4 regions of the Mesorhizobium sp. 131-3-5 genome follow, and region 2 is predicted to be linked to each of the others. Evidence: riboswitches for the same ligand, from Rfam matches in the RefSeq annotation. Region 2 holds a riboswitch; each other region holds the start of a gene.

Region 1 (2,824 bases), 3.3 Mb from region 2:
CGTCCTCTTCCAGCACCTGTGTGCCGAAGGCGACGATGTTGTCGATATCGGTCGCGGCCAGCGCCTCGGGCGCGAACAGCCACTCGGCGACAAGTTCGGTCTCTTCCGGGCCGAGCGGCACCAGGCGCACGGTCCTGACATAGTCGACATGACCGACGATGAACATCGAGGGCAGGCTGGTGGCGTAGGTCTGGCCGGCGGCGCGTTCGGCTGGCGTCAATCCGGAGAAGACCGGCCCGTGCGCCTGGCCGTCGCGCGACCAGGTCTCGGCGCCGGCGCGCAGGCCGCCGGAAAATTCCGGTGCGTCATTGTCGGCATGGCGCATCCATTCGGGATCGTCGTGCCTGGCCGCGGCCATAGATCGGCACCAGCCGCGAGAGGTCCTTGTGGACGCCCGGGCAGTGCAGGCACTCGTTGAAGTTTTCCCAAAAGATCTTCCAGTTGCAATGCATTACCTTGCGCAGCACATGGCCTGATACCAGCGTTTCCAGCGGCCAGTTGCCGAGATTGCCGGAGGCCGGGTCGAAGGATGCCTGCGCTGAGCCCGCCGCATCCTCCTGCAGATTGATGAACACGAAACCGCGCCACACCGAGAGCGCGACGCGGTAGAGCGGATGGTCGGCCTTGTCGAAGCCATCGGGCAAGGATTTCGACGGCACGCGCACGAGGTCGCCGCGCAGCGAATAGGACCAGGCGTGGTAGGGGCAAGTGATCAGTCGCGCCTTCAGCCGGCCCTCGCTCTCCTGGCAAAGCTGCGAGCCGCGGTGGCGGCAGGTGTTGTGGAAGGCGCGCAGCTCGCCGGTGTCGTCGCGCAGCACGACGATGTCCTGCGTGCCGATGCGGAATCGGCGGAAGGCCAGCGGCTGGGCCAGATCGGCCTCGCGGCAGATGAGCAGCCAGTTCTTGTACCAAATGGCATCGAGGTCGCGCTGGTAGTTCTCACCATCCCAATAGGCCGATGAGGGCAGGGTCGGTTCGGCCTGGGTCAGGCCATTGTAAGGGGCGCGCTCGCTGGCAGTGGGCTGCATGGCTGGCTTCCTGTGAAGCGGCCAGCCGACACCCGGCAGGAAGAATTGTCAATTCTCGTGCCTGGAAACGGCATGGCGCAATCGCGCTGTTTGCCGGCGGAATTTGGTTTGCCGCGTGTCGCGATTTTCCCTATAGTCATGCAGTCGTCGGTTCCGTTTTGGAGCCAAGAGGGAATGCGGTGCGGGCGAAATTCTTGCCCAATGCCGTGGCTGCCCCCGCAACTGTGTGCGGTAGTCCTCTCCATATGCCACTGAAGGTTCGTCTTCGGGAAGGTGGGGAAGGGCGCTGATCCGTGAGCCAGGAGACCTGCCGACGACGGCAAAACTGACAGGCCCTCGGGTGGAGGGTGAAAGGACAAGATATGAATACCGCTTCCGTCTCCCTCGGCGCCTCCGTCTCCTCGCAGTCGCGCTTCATGCAGCTGGCGCTCGCCGCACTGCTCGGCACCTTCATCATCGGCTTTGTCGGCTTCTCGCATATCGAAGCGGTCCACAATGCCGGTCATGACAACCGGCATTCGATGGCGTTTCCCTGCCACTGACGAGGATCTGACATCATGAATCTGTTTCGCAACGTCGTGTTCATCGCGGCGATCGCAGGGCTCGTGGCCGGCGTCGTTCTTGCCTGCATGCAGGCCTATGCCACCGTACCGCTGATCCTCAAGGCGGAAGTCTACGAACAGGCCGAAGGCGGCTATAGCCATGACCATGCCGCGGCGCCGACTGGGGCCGCCAGTGGCAACGCGATGAGTTCGGCCGCACCGGCGGCAAATTCGATGAGCGCCGCGACCCCGGCACCGGCCGCAGCCGCCGCTCCGGCCGAAGACGAAGGCTGGGCACCGGCCGGCGGCTTCGAGCGCTTTGCCTTCAACGTGGTGTCCAATGTCGTCACCGGCATCGGCTTCGCGCTGATCTTGGTCGCGGTTTCGGAATTCGCCGGCGGCATCGGCAATTGGCGCCAGGGGGTGTTCTGGGGTCTGGCCGGCTTTGCCATCTTCACACTGGCGCCTGGTCTCGGCCTGCCTCCGGAACTGCCGGCCATGCCGGCCGCCGACCTGACGCAGCGCCAGATCTGGTGGGTGGCAACCGTGATCGCGACCGCCATCGGGCTCGGCCTGATCGCATTCCGCAAGTCGCTACCGCTGGCCATCCTTGCCGTGGCGCTGATCGTTGCTCCGCACATTGTCGGCGCGCCGCAGCCCGACAGCTTCGAGACGCCGATCCCGGAGGGCCTGCACCACCAGTTCGTGGTGGCGGTGACGCTGACCAATCTGGTGTTCTGGCTGGTCCTCGGCGCCGTCGTCGGCGTGGTGCGCGGACGCTTCACTGGCACGGCGACCAGCCTGCGCGACAGCTTTGCCTGATCGCAACAAGCTGACCTTCATCATCGGCGGTGCGCGCTCCGGCAAGAGCGCGCATGCCGAAATCCTGGCGACGGCGTTGCCGTCACCGTGGACCTATATTGCCACCGCGCAAGGCTATGACGACGAAATGCGCGAGCGCATCGCGCTGCACCGCTCGCGGCGCGGCGAAGGCTGGACGACCATCGACGCGCCGCTCGACCTTGCCGGCGCGCTCGAGGCCTTGCCGGACAACCAGCCGGTGCTCATCGACTGCCTGACGCTGTGGCTGACCAATCACATGCTGGCCGATCACGACGTCGGCGCCGAGTGCCGGCGGCTGGCGGATGTGCTGTCGCGGCCGCGCGGCCCCTGGTTCGTGGTCTCCAACGAAGTCGGGCAAGGCATCGTGCCGGACAATGCCCTGGCGCGCCGTTTTCGCGATGACGCCGGCCG
Region 2 (2,824 bases):
ATCCCCAAACCCCTCAGGCGACACTGCGCAGGGCCGGCCGGCCATCGTCGGCAAGGCGCGGACCGATGAAGCGGGCGTACCAGTCGACAAACTGGATCACGCCGCCCTCATGCAGCTCCGAATAGGGGCCGGGTTCATAGGCCGGCGACTGGATGCCGAAGGCGTTTTCCTCGACGATGCGGCGATCCTGGTCGTTGGTCTCGGTCCAGACATGGGTGAGTTCGGCAAGATCGTAGTCGACACCCTCGACCGCATCCTTGTGAATCAGCCATTTGGTCGTCACCGCGGTTTCCGTGGCGCTGATCGGCAGCACGCGGAAGGTGACGGCGTGGTCGCCCAGAATGTGGTTCCACGTCGTCGGATAGTGATAGAGCAGCAAGGAACCGATGCGGTCGTCGGAGACGCTGTCGGACAGGTTCTTCTTCACCGCCCGCTTGCCGGTCATCGTGTAGCTGACCGCATCGCGCAGCAGCGGCGCGCGGGTGGCGCGGTATTGCCCGGCCGGATCGATGCGGAACTTGCTCGGCAGGCCGGCCGCTTCGCATTTGGCCCAGTGTGCCAGCATCTCCGGATCGCTGTCGGCGCCTTGCACGCCGGTCACCGTCGGGGCTTCCGGGAAGGTTTTGCACAGCTCCGGGTGATTGCCGGCGCAGTGGTAGCACTCGCGGTTGTTTTCCCAGACGAGCTTCCAGTTGCCCTTCTCGACGATCGTGCTCTCGAAGGCGATCTTGGCTTCGCTGAGCCGGTGCGGCTTGAGATAGGGTTCGATCATCGCCCGCATCGGCGAGAAGTCGGCGGGTTCCTTGGCCAGGCAGATGAAGATATAGCCGGCCACGCTTTCGCAGGCGACCGGCTTCAGGCCGAACTGGCTCTTGTCGAAACCGTCGGCCATCTGGCGGGCAAACAGCAGCCTTCCGTCCAGCTCATAGGTCCATTGGTGATAGGGGCAGACCAGCTTGGCGGCCATGCCCTTGTCGGTGTTGCAGACGCGGCTACCGCGGTGGCGGCAGGAATTGTGGAAAGCGTTGATCTTGCCCTGCTGATCGCGCACCAGCACGACCGGATAGTCGCCGATCTGCACGGTGATGAAGCTGCCGGGCTTGGGCAGTTCGCAATCATGGCCGACGAACAGCCAGTCGCGATACCAGATCAGCTCCATGTCGAGCTTGAAGAAATCGGGATCGGTATAGAAGGGCTGCTCGAGCGAGAAGCCCTCTCTGCGGCTGTTCAAGAGCCTCAGCATATCGTTGCGCGCTTCCATGTCCTGTCCTCATACGTCAAGGACTGAACTGGTGGTGATTGAGGAAGGATGAGACGCAGGCCGGCGAAAGCCGGGCGCGCGCCATCCGCCTCTTGACCGCCCACCGCGATCAGTCGAGCTCAAAAATCTCGGGCTGGTTTCCGGGCTCTGGAGTGTCCTTGCGGACGGTCGCGACACCTTCCCAGGCTTTCGCCCAGTGGTCTCCCGTTGCGACTTGAACTCCACCACCGTTGCGGGGGCAGCGCCGGATTTTGACCGGCTTCCCAATTCTCCACCCCGTCGTCACGAAGCGGCACCTGAGATGACATGATCTAATCACGACGGCGTTTGCGACATCGGCATGAAAGCGACATCGCATCCATGCGGCGCGACACGCATGCGCAACGATCTGGGCGCGGACAGCGGTCACGAAAATCGTCTTCGCCGATAGCTGTACCTGGCTGTCAAAATCGACCCGGAACAGGGGCAAAAAAGGTTAACGGTTTCGAAAAGTGACTATTAGCGGATTCTAAAATCGAACCGAACGGTTCGTTTCTGTTGACGGTGCGTGCAGGACGGTGTGAACACTGGACCTCCGATACAGTCTGTGATCTTGCGGCTGGCTTTTATTAAGTGATTGATATCAAGAAGAAAAATTTATGGCGAGGAAACCTCTGGCACAATTTCAAGTGGTGGATTCTTGGTCCACACGGAACAACTTCGTGATTGGAAACGGCGATCTGGCTTTCCCACATCGGGGCTGTCCGAACGACGCGATTTCAATCCCAAGACACGCCGCTAGACGGACGGAAAAAATACTGGAGTACTAAAAATGAAAAAGATTGTTCTCACTGCCGCCGCCCTTCTGGCCATTTCCGGCAGCGCCTTCGCTGGTAGCGACCACTACGGTTCGAATGCCGCCGCAGCCACGACTGTCGACAGCTCGTACACCGCTTCGACCAAGAAGTCGGAACCGGCTGCTCAGACGCCTGCCCAGGGCGCAGATCACAACCTCTTCGGCAATAACTAACAACGGGTCCCGGCTAATGGCGGGCTTTCCGCCCGCCGCTCTGGCCGATCTTGAGAAACTCAGGAGACTAACATGAACAAGCTCATCCTTGCTGCCGCCGCCGTCCTGGCCATTTCCGGCAGTGCCTTCGCTGGCAGCGATAACTACGGTTCCAACGGTGCCAACCAGCCGGCCGCTGCGGTCGACCATTCCTACACGGCTTCGGTCGACAAGTCGGCTCCGGCCACCCAGGTGCCTGCTCAGCAGGGCGCTGACCGCAACCTCTTCGGCAAGTAATGCCGGTTCACGGAAATGGCGGCGATGCCGGCCATTCCCGTGAAATCCAGAAATTCAGGAGACTAACATGAACAAGCTCATCCTTGCTGCCGCCGCCGTTCTGGCCATCTCCGGCAGCGCTTTCGCGGGCAGCGACAACTATGGCTCCAATGGCGCCAACCAGCCCGCCGCAACTTCGGTCGACAACTCGCGTACGGCTTCGATCCGCGAGAGCGGCTCGCCCGTCTACAAGCTGCTCAATTCGTCGGGCGACGTGCAGAAGTCCGCTCCTCAGGGCA
Region 3 (2,824 bases), 2.0 Mb from region 2:
CAGCCAGACATTGTCCCAGCGCGCCAGCCCGAGCCCACCCATCGTCCAGAACAGCACCGAATGGGCGGCGCGCTGGTCGCCGGCAAAAACCAGATAGTTGGTCAAGGCCGTGAACAGGAAGGAAACGGCAAGGCCGGCGAGGATCAGCCGTTCCGGCCCCTGACCCCGCACCCGCGCGACCAGCAGCAGGACGATGCAGGCGGCCAGTATGCCGCCGGTGAAGGCCGCGACCGGCAAGGTCCAGATGCCAAAACTGTCACCAAAGACGGTTATGACGGAAACAGCACCGGCCGCCGCCCCCGACGACAGGCCGAACAGGAAGGGATCGGCAAGATCGTTGCGGGTCACCGTCTGCAGCAAGGCGCCTGTTATGCCGAGGCCGCCGCCGACACAGACCGCCAGGATCGTGCGCGGCAGCCTGAGATCGACGACGATCTTGCCGACCGGGCCAGACACCTGGTGCTCGTTCAATCCGACGGCATGGCCAAGCGAGGCGATGACGTCGGTCAGCGGGATCAGTGTCGAACCATAGGCGATCGACAGCAGCACGAGGGCGACGACCGCTACCGTGCCCGCCACTATCGCCAGCGCGAACGCCTTGTGCCCTGAAAGCGCTCCGGATTTATGCCCAGGGGCAAGAAGCATCAGAACGCTTCCGGATGCATCGCCTTGGCGATCTTGCCGATCGCCTCGATGTTTGCCGGGCCGGGCGTCAGTTCGGCATAGCGGAGCGCCACGAAGCGCTCGTTCTTGACCGCGTCCGTCTCCTTCATCGCCGGGTGCGCCTTGAGGAAGTCGAGCAGTTTCTTGTAGCCGCCGCCATCCTGGTAATCGAGCAGGATGAGGAATTGCGGATTGCGCGACGCCACGGTTTCCCAATCCGTGTTGCCCCAGCTGGTGTCCATGTCGGCCATGATGTTGTCGCCGCCCGCCGCCGTGATCATGGCGCTCGGAATGGCGAATTTTCCGGCGGTGAACGGCTTGTCCTCACCTGAATCATAAAGGAACACCCGCGTCCCCTTTGCGCCGCCGACCTTGGCAGTGATATCAGCGAGCTGCGCCTTCCAGCCGGCAACAAGTTTTTTGGCTTCGGCAAGGCGATCGCCTGTGGCCACCGACAGGCTGACGGCGTGGACCAGGTCGCGGCCATTCGCCGTCGCGCAGAGTTCGCGGGCTTCGAGAAGCGGCGTTGTCATCGGCTGTTGCCCTCAAACTTGGCCGGTCCGGGAATACGAGCCAGCGTCTTGCCCGCCAGCCGCGGCGGACGCTGTCCGGAATTGCACCAGCCGTCGGCGAGCGAGGCGTAAAGCCTGGCAAATCGCACGAGATCGCCGGCGTCGGCCTCGGCGTCGATGGAGCCGAAGAGATAGGAAGCCTTGCCTGGCGCCTGGAAGGCCACGGTCAGCGGCCGCGCACAGCCCGCCATGCATTCGACGCCTTCGATCGTGAAGCCATGCGCCACAGTGGGTTCCTGGCAGGCCGCGAGCCGGGAGCGCAGATCGGCACACAGGCTTTCGCCCGACCTGATGCCGGTCGGGATGTCACGGCAAAGCGTGCACACGATGATGCGATGATCGATGGCGCCGTCCAACTTTCCGTCACTTTCCAAAACTAGCGACGGAAGGATGCTGGCGAGCCGGACGACAAGACCGACGTCCACGTCTCCTCCCGGCACACCCCGTCCGGTCAACTCGGTGATGGCAGGTCTCCTGGCTCGCGGGTCTCAGCGCAATCCTGCCTTCCCAGCCTTGCCGGCCAGTGGCACGTCGGATCTTGCTCACCGCTTACAGTTGCGGGGGCAGCCACGGTCTCGACCTCTGCGGGTCTCACCGTGTTCCCTTTTCACCCCTTGCCTTTCGGCGCGGGGACCATCACGCACCCACCGTAGATTTCCATCGATCGCATCGCAATGGGTTTTTTGCGATGTCGCTGCGCTTCGTAGAATATGTAATAACATTACGTTGAAGCGATATTTCTCGACGATGTCAACCCCTGTCCTCGCGCAATAAATCTTCGGCGGTACCTCGGTTTTCAGCCGCCCGAGCGGTCACCAGGCAGGAGGCATGACACCTGGCCGCGGTCGCCGAGGGAAACCGGCGCTACAGCTTTCTAAAAAAGCCTGACAGAATATTTGGACCCGCTTCGCCTGGCCGCAGTCTGATCCCGTCTTCAAAGCAATTCAGCGTCACGCATTCGAAGCCGTAGTGCGCGAGAAGCGCCACCAGCGAGTCACGGTCGAAATGGTGCAGGTGCTCGTTGGGCAGACGCATGCGCCACGTCCGGAACCATGCATCGCCATCGGCGCCGAGTTCACGCCAGCGGCAGTAAGGGACGGCGATGGCCAGGTGGCGGGTCTGAAGGCGGGCGAGGAAACCCAGATCCGGAATGTGCTCGAGCACGTCGAACATGGCGACGAGATCCCACGAGCCGGCGAGCGCCTCGTCCCAATCGACAAAGCGGACGCCCTCGGGCAGCGGAAATTTGGTGATGTCGCAGCCGGCACAGTCGGCAACCCCGGTAATCTTGGCGGCCTCAATGAAGGTGCCGGTGCCATAGCCAATCTCCAACACGGACCGCGGTATCTCACCGGTGATCCCCAGCACCCAGCCAAGCCGCTGATAGCCGAGCTTGATGGTCCGGTCGCTCAGATCCTCGTAATAGGAAATGTATTGCTTGTCGTATGTGATCGGCGTGGCGTCGATCTGGTGGATCACGCCGAAGCGGTCGAGGTTGTAGTTGTCTAGCATTCGCGGCGCCCCCGGGATTTCGAATGCTTATATGGCGGAGTTGAACGCAAGGTAAGCGGTTGGGGCGGGATGCCAAA
Region 4 (2,824 bases), 1.6 Mb from region 2:
GGATGTTCCCGACGGCCAGAACCAGATCGCCTATGCCAGGCAGGTCGTGACCGAGCGCTTCGCCGAGGCCAACATCCTTTTCGTCGTCGACCAGCTGGTCAAGGGCGCCATCCGCGCCATCACCGGCCTGCTCGGCGGCATCGCCGCCTTCCTGCCCATTCCGGGGCTTAGCGGCCTGGTCTCCTTCATCAACACGGTGATCCGCCTGTCACTCACCTATGTCGACGAGATCATCCTCGGCTACAACATCCGCATCAATTCGTCCTCACCGTTCGAAACCGCTCGGCAAGGCGTGGTGCTCTACGCCCAGAACGGCAAGACCATGATCAAGAACGCCGTCTGGCTGGCGGTCATCATGTGGGGTGTCTCCTTCGTCATCTTCCTGCTGATGCTGGCCCCGGCCGCCGCCATTCTTTTCCTCATGCCAGGGCAACTCGCCGGCTGGGCTTTCGTGCTCGCCATCGTCTTTGCCTGGGCCTTCAAGGCGGCCTTCATCGAGCCCTTCGCCATCGCCTGCCTGATGCAGGTCTATTTCAAGACCATCGCCGGCCAGGTGCCTGATCCGGCCTGGGATGCCCGGCTGGCCGAGGCGTCGTCGAAGTTCCGAGAGTTGAAGGACAAGGCGCTGGCCTCCTTTGGCGGCTCGCGCTGGGGCACGGCCGGCGCGACGCACTGATCGGCGGGATTCGCCTGCGCAGCAGCAACCGTGTTGAGGTGCGCCACCGCTGACTTGAGTGGCGTCTCTCCTTGCCCGCAAAAAGTCTCGCTCATGATCAGATCGGGCAGCGGCAGCCGCCGGCCCCAGCCATGCGTTTCCAGGTCCGGTTTGGATGCGAACTCGGAAACCCGGCCGACGCAGAGATATGCGATCGGCGTCACGTGCTCGGGAATGGACAGCAGGCTCTTCAACGCTTGCGGCTCGATGATGCTGACCCAGCCGACGCCGACGCCTTCGGCACGCGCGGCCAGCCAGAAATTCTGCACCGCGCAGACCGTGCTGTAGAGATCCATCTCCGGATTGTGCCAACGTCCCAGCGGCGAGTTTTTTGAGCGCTCGCGGTCGCAGGTGATGCAGATGTTGAGGGCGCTTTCGCAGATGCCTTCAAGCTTGAGCTTGCGGTAGAGCGCCTGTCTTTCCACTTCGATTTCAGGCAATTCCTGCTCGCGCGCGGCCAGGAACAGGTCGCGCACATCAGCCCGTCGCGCGGCGTCGCGGATGACGATGAAATTCCACGGCTGCATGAAGCCGACCGACGGTGCATGGTGGGCGGCAAGCAGAAGCCGCGCCAGCACCGCGTCGTCGAGCCCGGTGGGCAGGAAATGGCTGCGCACGTCGCGCCGCGTGAACATGGCGCGGTAAACCGCGTCGCGCGCCATCTGGTCAAATCCATCACCCATAGCAGCGGTCATGTGTTCCGGCATCGCTCGTCCCCTTGCGATTGCAATAGCTCCACACCGTCAGAGCGCACTTTGTGCATCCAAGCGGACGCACGTCGCTCTGATGCCGTCCGCCTGACCATGCGGATGACGATGCCTGCCAGGCCGGTCTTCTGGCTTGGGATCAACCCGCGTCCGGTGCCTTCCCGTCATCGACAGTGGCATTTACCGGCGCGGTCCCCCTCACAGCGTTGGGCACGCCACGGAATTCAACCGTGTTCCCGATTCTCCCGCTTGCGACGGGCACCAGGCAGTAGCGGCGACCTTACGCCGAAGGCTCGGCCGCGCCAATCCCCGCAGCGACGCCAATGGACGCAGGCGCGATTTTCCCCAGCCATCAAGCTGCAATGCATGGCCATCGCGGCGCCGGGGCACTAGATAGGGAGCATGACAACCCGTCTCTACACGCATCCGATCTTCCTCGAACACATCACACCGCCCGGTCACCCCGAGCGGCCGGACCGCCTGCGCGCCATCGAGCGCGTGCTCGACGACGAGGCTTTTGCCGCGCTCGATCGTGTCAAAGCGCCGGAGGGCGACGAGGCCACCATCCTCTACGCCCATCCCGCCGATTTCGTCGCCCGTGTGCGTGCCGCCATTCCCGAAGAGGGTATTGCCCGCATCGATGCCGACACCACCGCCAGCCCGAAGAGCTGGCAGGCGGTGATCGCCGCGATCGGCGCGGCCAACGCCGCTGTTGACGACGTCTTTGCAGGCCGCGCCGACAACGTCTTCGTCGCCGCAAGGCCGCCCGGCCACCATGCCGAAAAGACCACCGCAATGGGCTTCTGCTTCTTCAACACGGCGGCGATTGCGGCGCGCTATGCGCAGAAGAAGCATGGCGCCGAGCGTGTCGCCGTCGTCGACTGGGATGTCCATCACGGCAACGGCACGCAGGATATTTTCTGGGACGATCCCTCGGTTCTCTATTGCTCGACGCACCAGATGCCGCTTTATCCCGGCACTGGCGCGAAGACCGAGACCGGCGCCGGCAACATCGTCAATGCACCCTTGGCGCCGCAGACCGGCAGTGAGGTGTTTCGCGATGCCTTCCTGTCGCGGGTGCTGCCGTCGCTCGACAATTTCGCGCCCGATCTGATCATCATTTCGGCCGGTTTCGACGCGCATCACCGCGATCCGCTGGCCGAGATCAATCTGACCGAGGACGATTTCGACTGGGCGACCGGCCAGCTGATGCAGCGCGCCGCGCGCCACAGCGGCAACCGGCTCGTCAGCCTGCTCGAGGGCGGCTACGATCTGCAGGGACTGGCATTTTCGGTCGCCGCCCATGTCGGGCGACTGATGAAAGGATGAATGATGGCTGGTGAAACCAACGAAGACGTCAAGGCGATGAGCTTCGAACAGGCACTCGACGCGTTGGAGAAGA

What was found. A riboswitch is a leader RNA that binds a small molecule or an ion and turns the genes downstream of it on or off. The one in region 2 is predicted to bind cobalamin.
Region 1: linked by a shared signal. The riboswitch ahead of JG747_RS18150 (CbtB domain-containing protein) and the one ahead of JG747_RS01935 (aromatic ring-hydroxylating oxygenase subunit alpha) in region 2 are both predicted to bind cobalamin.
Region 3: linked by a shared signal. The riboswitch ahead of JG747_RS24785 (DUF1636 family protein) and the one ahead of JG747_RS01935 (aromatic ring-hydroxylating oxygenase subunit alpha) in region 2 are both predicted to bind cobalamin.
Region 4: linked by a shared signal. The riboswitch ahead of bluB (5,6-dimethylbenzimidazole synthase) and the one ahead of JG747_RS01935 (aromatic ring-hydroxylating oxygenase subunit alpha) in region 2 are both predicted to bind cobalamin.

Annotation. Positions count from the first base shown of each region.
Region 1 covers NZ_AP023254.1:3,714,320-3,717,143, forward strand. Annotated here, with positions in the region: gene JG747_RS37555 (SRPBCC family protein) at 1-358, opposite strand, end outside; gene JG747_RS37560 (aromatic ring-hydroxylating oxygenase subunit alpha) at 306-1,028, opposite strand; cobalamin riboswitch at 1,160-1,357, shown strand; gene JG747_RS18150 (CbtB domain-containing protein) at 1,391-1,570, shown strand; gene JG747_RS18155 (CbtA family protein) at 1,586-2,392, shown strand; gene cobU (bifunctional adenosylcobinamide kinase/adenosylcobinamide-phosphate guanylyltransferase) at 2,385-2,824, shown strand, end outside.
Region 2 covers NZ_AP023254.1:424,520-427,343, reverse strand. Annotated here, with positions in the region: gene JG747_RS01935 (aromatic ring-hydroxylating oxygenase subunit alpha) at 14-1,261, opposite strand; cobalamin riboswitch at 1,376-1,576, opposite strand; gene JG747_RS01930 (DUF680 domain-containing protein) at 2,073-2,270, shown strand; gene JG747_RS01925 (DUF680 domain-containing protein) at 2,343-2,546, shown strand; gene JG747_RS01920 (DUF680 domain-containing protein) at 2,614-2,824, shown strand, end outside.
Region 3 covers NZ_AP023254.1:5,046,182-5,049,005, forward strand. Annotated here, with positions in the region: gene JG747_RS24770 (FecCD family ABC transporter permease) at 1-645, opposite strand, end outside; partial or broken gene JG747_RS24775 (ABC transporter substrate-binding protein) at 645-1,091, opposite strand; gene JG747_RS24785 (DUF1636 family protein) at 1,193-1,591, opposite strand; cobalamin riboswitch at 1,683-1,888, opposite strand; gene JG747_RS24790 (class I SAM-dependent methyltransferase) at 2,100-2,714, opposite strand.
Region 4 covers NZ_AP023254.1:5,530,297-5,533,120, reverse strand. Annotated here, with positions in the region: gene JG747_RS27195 (hypothetical protein) at 1-676, shown strand, start outside; partial or broken gene bluB (5,6-dimethylbenzimidazole synthase) at 844-1,350, opposite strand; cobalamin riboswitch at 1,524-1,703, opposite strand; gene JG747_RS27185 (histone deacetylase family protein) at 1,825-2,751, shown strand; gene JG747_RS27180 (exodeoxyribonuclease VII small subunit) at 2,755-2,824, shown strand, end outside.